Methanococcus maripaludis: one gene and its partner. Each later gene encodes a partner of the first gene's protein in a complex. Links are inferred from orthologs where the notes say so. Each region holds a gene or a part of one and is shown on either strand. Other genes may lie near its edges. The genes, in order: HNP90_RS00955 and HNP90_RS06330.

Region 1 (6,799 bases):
CCGCTGAAAATTGTTCCGTCGATTCTTCTGCATTCTAATGAACCAACTTTACCACCAATCATTTCAAGAACCTGTCCGATAGTCATCCTTGAAGGGATTGCGTGCGGGTTGATGATTAAATCTGGAATTACTCCATCTTCGGTGTAAGGTAGGTCTTCTTGTGGAACAATAAGTCCAATAACCCCTTTCTGACCGTGTCTGGATGCAAATTTGTCACCAAACTCAGGAATTCTTAAGTCTCTAACTCTAACTTTTCCAAGTCTGTTTCCTTCTTTTGTTTCACTCAAAATTACGAGGTCAACGATTCCTTCTTCACCGTGTCTGATTGTAACGGATGTATCTCTTCTCTGGGATTTTGTTTGAAGGGTAATTTCCTGTTCTTCTAAAAATCTTGGAGGTGACGTTTTTCCTAAAATTACATCTCCTGATCTTACTTCGGATTCAAGGTCGATTAAACCATCGTCTCCTAAATTTCTGTAAGCTTCTTCAGCCCGGTATCCTCTAACTCCTTTTTCAGGAACTTCGAATTTATCGAGCTGTCCTCCAGGGTATCTTTTTTCAAAGCTTTCGTAGCTTCTAAAAAAAGTACTTCTACCAAGACCTCTTTCAAGGGACGCTTTATTGATAATGAATGCATCCTCCATGTTGTAGCCTTCGTAACTCATAACTGCTACAACGAAGTTCTGTCCAGCAGGTCTTTTATCAAATCCTAAGATTTCCTGGTGTTTCGTTCTTACAAGTGGAACTTGCGGATAGTGGAGTAAGTGTCCTCTTGTATCCATTCTCCATTTTATGTTTGCCATAGGAATTCCAAGTGACTGTTTACTCATCGCAGCAGCCATCGTAATCCTTGGAGCTGAGTTATGTTCTGGATATGGGGCAACACCTGCACCGATTCCCAAAATAACAAGCGGGTCGATTTCAACGTGGGTGTTTTCCTCAGTTACTTCATCTGCATACATCGCAATTCTTGCGTTTTCTTCTTCTTCAGCATCTAAGTATTCAATAACACCAGATTCCACTAATTCATGAAAAGTTAATTCCTGAGCATCTACTTTTTCAAGTAATTCCTCGGTTAATTTTGAAGCACCGTTTTCAGCTACAACTAATGGCCTTACAGCCCTTCCACCATCAGTTGAAATGTGAACATCGTTACTTTCTTCATTGAATGAAATTGAAGTGCTTGGCGATAATTTTCCACTTCTTCTATTGTCCCTTAAGTTTTTAACAAGTGTTTCAGGGTCTTCTGTGGTATCGATCAATTTCCCGTTAACATATACATTTGTCTGCTTTTCCAAGGTATCCACCTTCTTAATTGACTAAATTCGATCAATATTAAATTTAGTTTTCCTTTGTGAGCCCGAGTTCTTTTAATAATTCTATTACGTTATCGTCGCTTTCGTCAGTAGTTACTTTGCACATTACAGCAAGGTTTTTTACCAGACCACAGTTTGGACCTTCTGGTGTTTCGGACGGACATATTTTACCCCATTGGGTTGCGTGCAAGTCCCTAGCTTCGAAGTGAGGTTGTGATCTTGAAAGTGGGGATACAACTCTTCTTAATTGGGATACTGTTGCAAGGTAACTGGTCCTATCGAGAAGTTGGGATACCCCAGTTCTTCCACCTACCCAGTTTCCAGTAGCCATCGCATGTCTCATTCTTTCAGTTAAAACATCACTTCTAACTGCAGCTTGAATTGAAGGTTCTTTGTTTCTTATTGCTTGTCTTTCGAGCTGATATTTGATATCTTTAATCAACTGGTTGAATGAATGTCTAAATAAATCTTCCATCAAGTCTCCAGCTAATTTTAACCTTTTGTTTGAATAGTGGTCCTTATCATCTTCAACCCTTAATCCTAAGTAGAGTTCGATTGAATTTTTAGCCATTCTTCCAAGGTATTTACATTTAGCACCTAATTTTGCAGATTCTACGCCCATGTGTGGCAATAAATAGTTGCAAAGAATAGTTTCTGCTCTTTTTAACTTGTACTCTTTAGGCTGTCCTGGAGCTACTCTTTTTCCGATATGTTCGAGTGCATCTTCAGTCGTGTTTATTGCATGCTCTTCTCTTGCTTCCTGTAAGTTTGCAATTAACTGCATGACAACTGTTGGTTCGTCTGAAATTAATTCGATAATCTCCCTATCTGATTCTGCACCAAGTGCTCTCATCAATATAACTAGTGGAATTGTGCTAGGCATTCCCGGGAATGAAACATTTAATAACCCATCTGGGTTTCTCTCAACAGTACATAATGCCCTAAATCCATGTCTGGTTGAAAATACTTTTGCGATATCTACGATTTTATTGTTTTTTTCTACCTTTTCACATATAATTCTGTTAGGAATAAGGTCTTCCTGAGCAACAACTGCTTTTTCAGAACCGTTAACAATAAAATAACCTAAAGGATCTTTTGTGTCTTCGCCGTATTTTATTAATTCTTCTTCTGATTTTCCGCACAAGTGGCAGATTTCTGAACCAAGCATTACCGGAAGTTCTCCAATGTAAACTTCAACAGGAGATAACACTTTTTCTTCTTCATCTTCGCCAACTGTCGGTATCATTTCAAGGTAAAGCGGTGCAGAGTATGCAAGGTTTCTAATTCTCGCTTCCATAGGTGTTATTTCTTTTACAGAACCGTCAGCTTCTTTATTTATTGGTTTTGTAACTCTCACTTTATCAAAGGATACTTTGTATCCTCCTTTAATTTCTGTTTCGACACCAGTTACCTCATCGATGATCTTTTGAATTTTATTTTTCACAAAATCATCGTAGGAATCGATGTGGTGTTTTACTAAACTGTTTTCTTTAAAAAATGCATCAACAACGACACGGGACTCCATGATTTTCCCCCATAGATTTTAGATAAAGGAATAATAGCTTATTTTAAATTTTAAAAAATATTTAGCAGGTATTAACCAGCAATTTAGAGTGAAGTTGCTATTACTAATCTGTAATAGGTGCTTTCGCCTGCAGTAGGACTCATTCTTGTTATTTTTAAAACGTCTCCAGGAGCTGCTTCAACTTCGAGCACAAGTGGATCGGTATCGAGCAATTTAGGCAATTGCTGCAATTTTATATTGTATTTTTCGAGTAAAAGGGGTATTTCTTCTCTTGGAATAATCTCATGTGTCGGAACCATTGCATGTGATGATACTTTCACAGTTTGGCCTCCATTTGTTTAAAATAGTTATAAAAATAAATTTATGCGTATAATATTAATATCATGAAAAATAGTGGTAACTCATATATATTATTTTCTATCTTTATATATATTTCTAAAATTATTTCAAGTTAGCAAAATAGTGATACGGTTATATATTATAGTGTATATATACTCTAGAGCTAACCCGATGGATTATTGTCCAGATATTATACATTCACTGCTTTAAATATATAAAATTAAGGTTGATATTTTGAAAACCGTTCACGAAATTAATGAGAAGATACGAAATGGCGATGCAGTTGTGGTTACTGCAGAAGAGATGATCGATATAGTCGACGAACTGGGTGCGGAAAAAGCGGCAGTTGAAATAGATGTAGTTACGACAGGTACATTTGGAGCGATGTGTTCAAGCGGAGCATTTTTAAATTTTGGACACTCCGATCCACCAATAAAAATGTACAAGACATATTTGAATGGTGTTGAGGCATATTCTGGACTTGCAGCAGTTGATGCGTATTTAGGGGCTGCTCAAACTAATAGCGATGATGATATCGATATTTCATACGGCGGTTCTCACGTACTTGAAGACCTTGTAGCAGGAAAAGAAATCGAGCTTGTTGCTGAAGGTTATACAACGGACTGTTACCCTAGAAAAAAAGTTTCAACAACAATAACCCTAGATGATTTAAATCAGGCAATTTTGGTAAATCCAAGAAATTGCTACCAGTCATACAACGGAGCTACGAACAGTACTGAAGAAAAAATATACACTTACATGGGGGCACTGCTTCCAGAATTTGGAAACTTAAATTATTCTGGTGCAGGCCAATTAAACCCACTACAAAATGATTTTAACACGGAAACAAAAACTTACAATACTATAGGAATGGGTACAAAAATATTTTTAGGCGGTGCACAAGGGTATATTACCGGTGCTGGAACCCAACACAGTCCAAATGGTGGATTTGGAACTTTAATGGTTCAAGGTGACTTAAAAGAAATGAGTACTAAATATTTAAGGGGCGCAACAATTCCTAAATATGGAAGCACGCTTTACATGGGAATTGGAATCCCGATTCCAGTATTAAACGCGGAAATTGCAAAAACATGTGCAATAAAAGACGAAGATATCTCAGTTCCGATTTTAGATTACGGAATTCCTAGAAGGGATAGGCCTGAACTGGGCGTTACTAATTACAAACAGGCAAGATCTGGAAAAGTAACGATTGAAGTTGAAGTTGAAGGTAAAAAAGTCGATAAATGCATGAAAACAGCTTCAGTTTCAAGCTATAAAGTTTCAAGAGAAATTTCAAAAGAACTTAAAAATTGGATTTCAAATAGCGAATTTACGTTAACTGAAAGATTGGAACCTTTAAAAAGTGCAGCTCCAAAACCGATGAAAGCAAAAATGAAACTTGTAAAGGATATATTAAGTAAACCTGCAGTTGTTGGAAGTTTAAAAATGTCAATTACAGAAGCTTCAAGAATTTTAATTGAAAATAATATCAACCATCTTCCAATTATCGATGAAAACGGCAAACTTTCCGGAATAATTACTTCGTGGGATATTGCAAAAGCAATGGCTCAAGATAAACATTCAATTTCTGAAATTATGACCACATATATAGTATCTGCAACACCAGATGAGACTATCGATATGGCAGCAAGAAAAATGAGCAGAAATAATATTTCGGGACTTCCTGTTGTGGATTCAAACAACAAGGTTTTAGGAGTAGTTTCGGCTGAAGATATCTCAAAACTTATCGGGAGAACAGGACTTCATAAAATTTAATCTGGTGATTTAAGTGAAAAAAAGAGTATTTTACTGGATATCTGGAAGCAACGTAAGGGAACCGGTAGTTTCAAACGTGGTTTTGGGAACTGGTGTAATGGTTAACATTTTAAAAGCAAAAATGGAACCAAGAGAAGGATTCTTAATTCTCGAATTAACTGGTGATGAAGGACAGATCGAAAAAGCACTCGAAATTTTGAGGAAATTTGGTGAAGCAGAAGATATACCAAAAATGATTCAAAAAGACGATGAAAAATGTATCGATTGTGGTGCATGCGTAGTTCACTGCCCAGTTGGTGCACTTTCCGTTGATAATGAGTTTAAAATATTGCTCGACGAAGAAGAATGTATTGGTTGTAAAAACTGTGCAAAAATATGCCCTGTAAACGCAATTAAAATATTTGAAATTTAATTTCAAGTGAATTTAATTTTTTACTGTTTTTTAAGGTGGTTTAATGGATTTAACAATAAAATTCTTTGCAAAATGCAGGGAAGATTTTGGCGAAGGTTTAAAAATATCAATAGATCTAGATGAAGTAACCGTTTTGGAATTGATTGAAATTTTGGAAAAAGACTACAATTTAAACTTAAAAGAAGATTTTGAAAACGGAAAAATAATTGTTTCAAAAGACTTTGAAATCGTTTCTTCAAACGATTTAATTAATAAAAGTGGTGAAATTGGAATATATCCTCCAGTTTCAGGCGGATAACCTAAAGTGATTACTATGAAATGCAAAAAATGTGGTGGCCCTTCAATATACTACCAAAAACACTCTGGAAATAATTATTGTAGGACATGTTTCATAAAAGAAACTAAAAGAAAAGTTAGAAAAACCCTTGGAAGGGATGTTCTTAAAAACAATATTAAAGTTGCAATGGGCCTAAGCGGTGGAAAAGACAGTCTTGTAATGGCCCATATATTAAATGAATTTTACAAACAGATTCCAAAGTCTAAAATCCTTGCAATAATTGTTAATGAAGGAATCGAAGGATATAGGACTGATGGAATAGATGCAGCAGTAAAATTCTGCGAAGAACATGGTATCGAATACAGAATTGTTCATTTTAAGGATTATCTTGGAACAAATCTTGACGAAATTGTAAAACTTGCAAAAGAAAAAAATTTAACAATGAATCCATGCTCATTTTGTGGAGTAATACGGAGAAAAATCTTAAACCGGGTATCTATTGAAGAAAAATGCGATTATCTTGCAATTGGCCACAACTTAGATGATGTTGCACAGGCAGTTATGATGAATTACATCGAAGGAGACGTTAAAAAACTGGCTTTTTTAGGAAAAAGTTTGAAAAATCCTAAATTTGTTAAACGAATAAAACCTTTAGAAAAAATTCCAGAAGAAGAAGTGCTTTTAATTGCAGATTTACTTGAATTAAAATACCACAAGTCACCATGCCCGTATTCATGTCTTTCTTTTAGATCAGAAGTCTGTGAAATTACAGATACGTTGGAAAAAAACCACCCTGGTGCAAAATATTCAATTGTAAGGGGTTATGAAAGACTTCTCGAACATATCGAACTTCCGGGTTACACTGGAGAGTGTAAAATCTGCGGGGATTTATCTGCAACCGAAGTCTGTAAGGTGTGCAGTTATTTAAAAAATCTTGGAATTTTGGAAAAATCGAAATTTGAAAAGATTTAATCAATCAAAATAAAAAATTATTCTTCACAAATCTTTTTTAATTCTTCAAAGTCATCGCTCATTAAAATCTTGATATTTGATTTAATTTTTTCAATTGGCCAGTCCCACCATTTTATTTTTAAAAGAAGTTCTATTTTTTCTTCAGAAAATCTTTTTTTAATTATTTTTGCAGGATTTCCGCC
Region 2 (7,778 bases), on another replicon or contig:
CTTTTTTTGATCCTGTTTCGCATACTTTTCCTAAATTTCCAGTGATCAAGCATTTCATTTACACTTGAATATGAAACATGTATCATACTATCCCTCCGTTCTTAATTATAATTTTCTTCAAAACCCGTTAAATAAATTTTTAGAGTTTTAATGGAAATAAAAACATGAATTGATATTATCCTGAATAATTAACGCTTTAAATATAAATATTATTGATTATAATTTATAATTATACGTTTAATTAAAAAAAGGACTTAATTAATCTGATAAAATTTAAAATGGGGATTGTAATAAAAGGGGCGGTGTATATACCAAATAATAAAAACAATAAATGCAGAAAAAATACACCAACGACACAAAAAATAAACTTTTTTAAAATCGGATTACTTTCTTTTTTCAAGATTAGCAGAATAGAATTTGAAGATAGAGGTATCCTGCAAATATTTGAGGTTTTTATCAAACCAAAATAATCAGATAGAAGTTCTGCAGGACAATTTACCCATATGGGCAATAATATATATAACATTTTGACACGACGTTGTATATTTCCAGTTTTAAAAAAACTATTCTTATTTTGCCAACAGTTTTATATTTTTGAGACGTAAAGTATAACTACATAGTTTTATATACGACACGGATTAACTCTTTTGAAGTTTTGTATCTATTTTTGAAGAGACTATTTCGGACCTATCTGGTGAGTATTATGAAAAGAATAATATCAATTAAAGGAACTGAAGAAGAAATTATCGAAATCTGCGAAAGAATATCTAAATTAGGCATTGATTATTCATTTGATGCGAAAGCAAATTATTCAGAGAATCGGGCATATAACAGTGCACGAATAAAGATATTTGGCGATGAAAAGTATAAACTTGCAGAAGATCATAAAAATATCCTGACTATCATCGATACAGTTCATAATAAATACAATAAAGATGCTAAAGGACTATTTGAATACAAATTAAACGATTTAAAATACCCAGTAAACAAAGACCTCGTCTTGGATGCACTCACTGCATTAAAAATTAATTTTAAATATTTAAAAGATGAAAACGTAATCAAGTGTGAACATAAAATAGAAGAGATTAATGGTATCTTAAAAGACATTCTTGATATTTACTCTGAACTCAGCTTTTATAATATTGGATCAAAACCTGTTAAAAACGTAATAACTCTTGCGGCATACATAACAGGGCGAGATATCGATGAATTAATCGAAGAAGGACTTGAAAAAGAACTATTTAGGGAAGAAGACGAGAAAATTGTTCTTAATAAGGATATAGATTTAACAAGAAAAGAACTTTTGAGTGTGAAAAAATGAACTACGTTAACATTCTTGAAAAAAGCAAAAACTTTATCGAATTAGAATTGGTAAATGACGACCATTCTTTGAGCAACTTAATAAAAGAAGTATTGTTATCCAAAAAAGGTGTAATTCTCGCATCATACGGTGTGGAACATCCGGTTTTAGATCCAGATACTGGAAGATACATCTCAAACCCGACAATCATGCTAAAAACCGATGAAAAAACAGATGCAGAAAAAGTTTTAAAAGAAGCTTTAAAAGACATCGTCGATCTCTGCAACAAAACACTTAAAGAATTATAATTAATAATTTAATAGATATAAATTCTTTTTTAACTAAATACTGGCATTTTTAACCCGACTTTTAAAAAATTGACTTCTTTTACCTCAGAAACTTATATATAATAGTAAGCGATAGTATGTCTGCCCCATGTTTAGATCGCATTGGTGCGGTTAAATAATTACAGGAGGCATCAACATGGACAGTGACAAAATACTGAATGCAGTGAAGGAGGCTCGAACTCTTGCTAAGCCGCGGAACTTCACGCAATCCGTTGATCTCATCGTCAACTTGAAAGAGTTGGATCTTACAAGACCTGAAAACAGGTTAAAAGAACAGATCGTTTTACCAAGTGGAAGAGGTAAAGACGTTGCGATTGCGGTTATTGCGAAAGGTGACTTGGCTGCTCAAGCAGAAGACATGGGCCTCACTGTAATAAGACAGGAAGAATTAGAAGAATTAGGTAAAAACAAAAAAACAGCTAAAAAAATTGCTAACGCACACGGCTTCTTTATCGCTCAAGCTGATATGATGCCATTGGTGGGTAAATCATTAGGTCCTGTTTTAGGTCCTAGAGGTAAAATGCCACAACCTGTGCCTGCAAATGCAAATTTAGCGCCTTTAGTTGCTAGATTCCAAAAAACTGTTGCAATCAACACAAGGGATAAATCATTATTCCAAGTGTACATTGGACATGAATCAATGAGCGATGAAGAGCTTGCTGCAAATGCTGAAGCAATTTTAAACGTAGTGTCCAAAAAATACGAAAAAGGACTCTACCACGTTAAAAGTGCATTTACAAAACTTACAATGGGCGCAGCTGCTCCTATTGAGAAATAGAGGGGTTGAAAATATGATCGACGCTAAATCAGAACATAAGATTGCCCCTTGGAAAATTGAAGAAGTTAATGCATTAAAAGAATTACTTAAAAGTACAAGCATTATTGCATTAATTGACATGATGGAAGTTCCTGCGGTACAACTCCAAGAAATCAGGGACAAAATCAGAGACCAAATGACATTAAAAATGTCAAGAAACACACTCATGAAAAGGGCAATTGAGGAAGTTGCTGAAGAAACCGGAAATCCTGAATTTGCTAAATTAGCAGATTACTTGGACAAAGGTGCTGCAATCATTGCTACCGAAATGAACCCATTCAAATTATTCAAAACACTTGACGAAAGCAAAAGCCCTGCACCTGTTAAAGGAGGCGCTACTGCACCATGCGATATTGAAGTTAAAGCTGGTTCAACAGGAATGCCACCAGGACCATTCTTAAGTGAATTGAAAGCAGTTGGAATCCCTGCTGCTATTGATAAGGGTAAAATCGGAATCAAAGAAGACAAAGTCGTCGTTAAAGAAGGCGAAGTTGTCTCACAAAAGCTTGCTGTTGTACTCTCTGCATTAGGTATTAAACCAGTTACAGTTGGTTTAAACGTACTCGGAGTTTACGAAGATGGTGTTATATACACTGAAAGCGATTTAAAAATCGATGAAGAAGAATTCATCGGAAAAATTCAAAAAGCTTACACAAGCGCATTCAACTTGTCAGTTAACGCTGTTATCCCAACAAGCGCGACAATTGAAACAATCGTTCAAAAAGCATTCAATGATGCAAAAGCTGTATCAGTTGAAAGTGCATTCGTAACAGATAAAACCGCTGATGCAATCCTTGGAAAAGCTTACGCTCAAATGATTGCTGTTGCAGGTCTTGCTGGCGATGACGCTTTAGACGAAGAATTAATAGAAAAAATGTCATCAGGCGCAGCTGCACCAGTTGAAGAAGCTCCTGTTGAGGAAAAGAAAGAAGAGAAAAAAGAAGAAGCTGCACCAGCTGCAGGTCTTGGAATGCTCTTCTAAAATAATTTATAATACAATACAAAAAAATATATATACAAACGGATAATTTCAAAAAAAAGTTCATGCATCTTGGAGGTGTACTTTATGGAATACATATACGCAGCATTATTATTAAATTCCGCAGGTAAAGAAATCACAGAAGACGCTGTTAAAGCTATCTTAGTAGCTGGCGGCGTTGAAGCAAACGAAGCTAGAGTTAAAGCTTTGGTTGCTGCTTTAGAAGGCGTTGATATTGCAGAAGCTATCGAAAAAGCTGCAATCGCACCAGTAGCTGCTGCTGCTCCTGCAGCTGCTGCAGCTGCACCAGTTGAAGAGAAAAAAGAAGAGAAAAAAGAAGACACAACCGCAGCTGCTGCTGCAGGTCTCGGTGCTTTATTCGGATAATTACATTTTCCGAATATTCTCTTTTTATTTTTGGCAAATTAATTTATATATTTAAATATATAATTAAAGATATAAACGTTTATATACTATATAAATAGAAATTTATACCAGATATTTAAACTGGTGAAAATGATGGAACCTGAAATCAAAATCGTAAACGTAGTTGTATCAACGCAGATTGGAACAGATATTGACTTGGAATATGCCGCAGATATATTAGATAACGCAGAATATGAACCTGAACAGTTCCCCGGACTTGTTTGTAGATTGAGCGATCCAAAGGTTGCACTTTTGATATTTAGAAGCGGTAAATTAAATTGTACCGGTGCAAAGAGCAAAGACGATGCAGTAATTGCAATAAACAAAATAATTAAAGAATTACAGGAAGCGGGAATGGACATCATCGACAATCCTGAAGTAAACGTACAAAACATGGTTGCTACAACCGAACTTGGAATGGAACCTAACTTAGACGATATATCCACCTTAGAATGCACCGAATATGAACCCGAACAGTTCCCAGGATTAGTTTACAGATTGAGCGATCCAAAGGTTGTTGTGTTAATATTCGGTAGTGGAAAAGTTGTAATTACCGGATTAAAAAGAATAGATGATGCATACGTTGCATTTAATAAGATTTTGACCACATTAAAAGAACTTGAAGAAGAATTATACTAAACGGGATAATCGTGATTGCAATAATTGATTATAATGCAGGCAACTTGCGGAGTATCGAAAAGGCACTTGAACTGTACACAAAAGATATTGTTGTTACAAGTGACCCCGAAATACTCCTAAGTGCTGACAAACTAGTTCTCCCAGGTGTTGGAAATTTTGGAGACTCCATGAAAAATATTTCTCAAAAAACTGGAGACTGTTCTTTAAATGAAATAATTAACAAATGCGTTCAAAAGGTTCCTTTTTTAGGAATTTGTCTTGGAATGCAGTTGTTACTTGAAAAAAGTGAAGAATGTCCCGAAATTCCCGGTCTTGGAGTAATAAAAGGAGACGTTATAAAATTTAGACATTCTGAAAAAATCCCCCATATGGGCTGGAATACAGTAAACCAGGTTCAAGATATCCCCCTTTTTGAAGGAATAGCAAATAATGAATATTTTTACTTTGTACATTCATATCACGTGAACCCTTCAGAAAAGGACGTGATTTCAGGAACTACTAATTACGGCTACGAATTCCCCTGTGTTTTAAATAAAAAAAACGTTTATGCTACCCAGTTCCATCCTGAAAAAAGTGGTAAAAACGGTTTAAAAATGATTAAAAACTTTGTTGAATTAATTTAATCATTTAAAAAATAAAAAAACTTAAAAACTAAATAACTTCTTGAATTACTTCTTTTAATTTCTGTTTTGCTTTTTTCTTAAGATATATATTTCCTAAAAACCCTGCAACAAGTGGGAGTGGCGTTCCAATATACATCAACCCGCCAAATGCTGCGAGACCTTTTTTAAATTTCGAACAGTTGTAGTTTACAATATTATCTTCTTTTTTAACCATTGATTTTAAAAGCGCTTTTTCTGAAGCATAGATAACATTGTAACTCCACAGAATTATATCTGAAAGTGGGGTTGGAGTTCCTTCGTAAGTTGTTTTTCTGTGCTTTATAGCATTAAATAAATCATCTGCACAGTTTCCTTCAAATTTAGTGTTTCCATTTCCAATCATTCTTGCTAAATGCGCATCACTATTTCCTAAAAATGCAAAAGGGGACTTGTGGTAGTTTTTCAAAACCTTATCGAGTGCAATGTTGTTTACAATTCCATCTCTATGGTATGCATTGTAAACTTCAACACCATCAAAATCAAGTTCAAACATCTTATCTCCGATTGCCTCACAAATCGGGCTGTATGGGTGGGGACATACTGCAAGTCCACCCTGTTCATGGATTCTTTCGATGGTTTCTTCAGCGCTCAATCTTTTTGGGATATCTTCATTTAGGTATAACCCCAAGATTTCACCGTCTTTTGACATTATCTCGCTTCCAACTACAACTTCGATTCCGAACTCTTTTTCATACTTTTTCGTTTCAAGAGCTCCTTTAATAGTATTGTGGTCAGTTACTGCAATTATGTCCATATTATTTGCTTTTGCACATTTCAATACCTTTAAAGGTTCTTCGACAGAATCTGGAAATTTTAATCCCATGTATTTCATCATTCCAGAATATTTGGTGTGAATGTGCATGTCTGCCTTAAATACGTCATTTTCCATGAGGTCCCTCAATAAATTATTGCATTAAATTAGTAGATCTTTAAGTGCTTTTGGCAATATTTTGATGATATCTGTTGAATTATAATAGTATCCAAACTCTTTTTCCAGCATATCTCCACAGTATCCGTTTATGTACGTTCCACAGCATGCTGAAGGAAATGCATCATTGCAAGAATAAATTGCACCGATAATTCCGCATAATATATCTCCAGTTCCCCCAACAGTCATTCCTTGGTTTCCAGTAATGTTCATTTTGATGCTATCAGAATTAAACACGATATCAGTACTGCCTTTTAAAACTACGGTTGACTTAAATTCTGAACTTTCGATATAATTTTCGATGTATTCAAATTCTTTTTTGTGCGGGGTAAATATAAAATTATTTCTAAATTCAAAATTTTCATAATCTATCAACTTTATTGCATCCGCATCAATAACTACTTTTCCATTTATTTTGTTAATGTAGGAATTTACAAACTCTTTTGTATCAGAATTTAAAGAAATCCCGCTTCCTAAAACCGTGCAATCGTAATTTTTAGACAGATTTAAAAGTTCTTCTACATTTTTATAGCCGATATAATCCCCATTTAATTCGTATGGCATTAATTCAGGATAATTTTTAACTGTATTCATAACTTTTGAAACTGAAGCAACTGTAACAATATCTGCAAATTTAGAAGCTGCAAGGGCTGAAAAAACAGGAGCACCGTGATATTCTTTTGAGCCCCCAATGATCAGCACTTTTCCATTCTGCCCCTTATGAGAATCGGGTTTTCTTTCGTTCAACAAGTGAAAATCCCCTTTTCCAATCATATTTTCAATATATCTTGGAATTCCAATACTTTTCACAACAAAATTTTTATTTTTATTTTCAAATTTTCGTTTGTGAAGTATAACTTCCAGATCGGACTTTAAATTTCCTGTTTGAATATCTACACTGAGTATTTTCAAATTTTCATAGTATTTGGACTTTAAAACATTTAAATAATCAACTATTATTGAATAAGGATTTTTTAAAGTTCCAATAACTCCTGTTCCAAGCATCGAATCAATTATCAGTACATTTTCATTTTTTAATTCCTTTTCAATCTGTTTTATTAACTCCATTACATTTTCATTTTCTAAAATATTTAGGTAATCCAGAGCACCAAAAAATTCCATATATTTTATGATGTTAAAGTTAATTTGAGTTTCAGAAGTTCTTATTTTTTGTTCATTTCCAATTAATACGACAAATGTAGCAAAATTATTCGCTAAGTGTCTTGCAATAACAAAACCATCTCCACCATTATTTCCAGTACCGCACAATACATACGCTTTTGAAAAATCAAAGTTTAAATTAACAATTTCTTCATAAACTGCCGTTCCAGCGTTTTCCATTAACTTTTCTTTTGAGATTCCGTACTGTTCAGAATTTTCGTCAATTACCTTGATTTCAGAAGAAGATACGTCGTTTTTATCATTAATCTTGAGTTTTTCTCTTAGCTGTTCGAATTTTAGAATATTTCCTCTTTTCTGAACGCATTTGATGTCTTTCATGCCTTTCAACACCTGAAAACTGAATTTATTATTTGACTTAAATCCGAAAAATTCATATATTAAATTAAACTGTAATTAGGTATTGTTAATTATTATTAATTATAATTATATTTATCAAAATATAACAAACCGAGGGATTTATATGAATACTATTGATGGAATATTCAACCCGAAATCAGT

Evidence for each region.
Region 2: HNP90_RS00955 (region 1) and HNP90_RS06330 share a complex: the UniProt entries of both Methanocaldococcus jannaschii proteins name them as parts of the RNA polymerase complex. The link is inferred for Methanococcus maripaludis from one-to-one orthologs.

The regions. Positions count from the first base shown.
Region 1 is NZ_JACDUL010000001.1:177,805-184,603, reverse strand. What follows is about bases 1,544-4,273. They hold HNP90_RS00955 (DNA-directed RNA polymerase subunit H), read right to left. Parts: upstream 3,162-4,273; coding sequence 2,925-3,161; downstream 1,544-2,924. Other genes in these bases: HNP90_RS00950 (homocysteine biosynthesis protein), read left to right, coding at 3,415-4,273; HNP90_RS00960 (DNA-directed RNA polymerase subunit B''), read right to left, coding at 1,544-2,841. In the rest of the region: rpoB (DNA-directed RNA polymerase subunit B), read right to left, coding at 1-1,298; more of HNP90_RS00960, read right to left, coding at 1,342-1,543; more of HNP90_RS00950, read left to right, coding at 4,274-4,956; HNP90_RS00945 (4Fe-4S binding protein), read left to right, coding at 4,970-5,368; HNP90_RS00940 (MoaD/ThiS family protein), read left to right, coding at 5,412-5,666; HNP90_RS00935 (TIGR00269 family protein), read left to right, coding at 5,682-6,617; HNP90_RS00930 (CatB-related O-acetyltransferase), read right to left, coding at 6,635-6,799. UniProt on the Methanocaldococcus jannaschii protein: DNA-dependent RNA polymerase (RNAP) catalyzes the transcription of DNA into RNA using the four ribonucleoside triphosphates as substrates.
Region 2 is NZ_JACDUL010000003.1:193,292-201,069, forward strand. Bases 4-2,962 are described here. They hold HNP90_RS06330 (DNA-directed RNA polymerase subunit L), read left to right. Parts: upstream 4-1,317; coding sequence 1,318-1,608; downstream 1,609-2,962. Other genes in these bases: HNP90_RS06320 (hypothetical protein), read right to left, coding at 4-86; HNP90_RS06325 (DUF2067 family protein), read left to right, coding at 704-1,321; HNP90_RS06335 (50S ribosomal protein L1), read left to right, coding at 1,784-2,425; HNP90_RS06340 (50S ribosomal protein L10), read left to right, coding at 2,439-2,962. Outside these bases: more of HNP90_RS06320, read right to left, coding at 1-3; more of HNP90_RS06340, read left to right, coding at 2,963-3,446; rpl12p (50S ribosomal protein P1), read left to right, coding at 3,531-3,830; HNP90_RS06350 (TATA-box-binding protein), read left to right, coding at 3,963-4,508; imidazole glycerol phosphate synthase subunit HisH, read left to right, coding at 4,520-5,131; HNP90_RS06360 (PHP-associated domain-containing protein), read right to left, coding at 5,160-6,059; HNP90_RS06365 (bifunctional ADP-dependent NAD(P)H-hydrate dehydratase/NAD(P)H-hydrate epimerase), read right to left, coding at 6,084-7,598; HNP90_RS06370 (acetate--CoA ligase family protein), read left to right, coding at 7,741-7,778. UniProt on the Methanocaldococcus jannaschii protein: DNA-dependent RNA polymerase (RNAP) catalyzes the transcription of DNA into RNA using the four ribonucleoside triphosphates as substrates.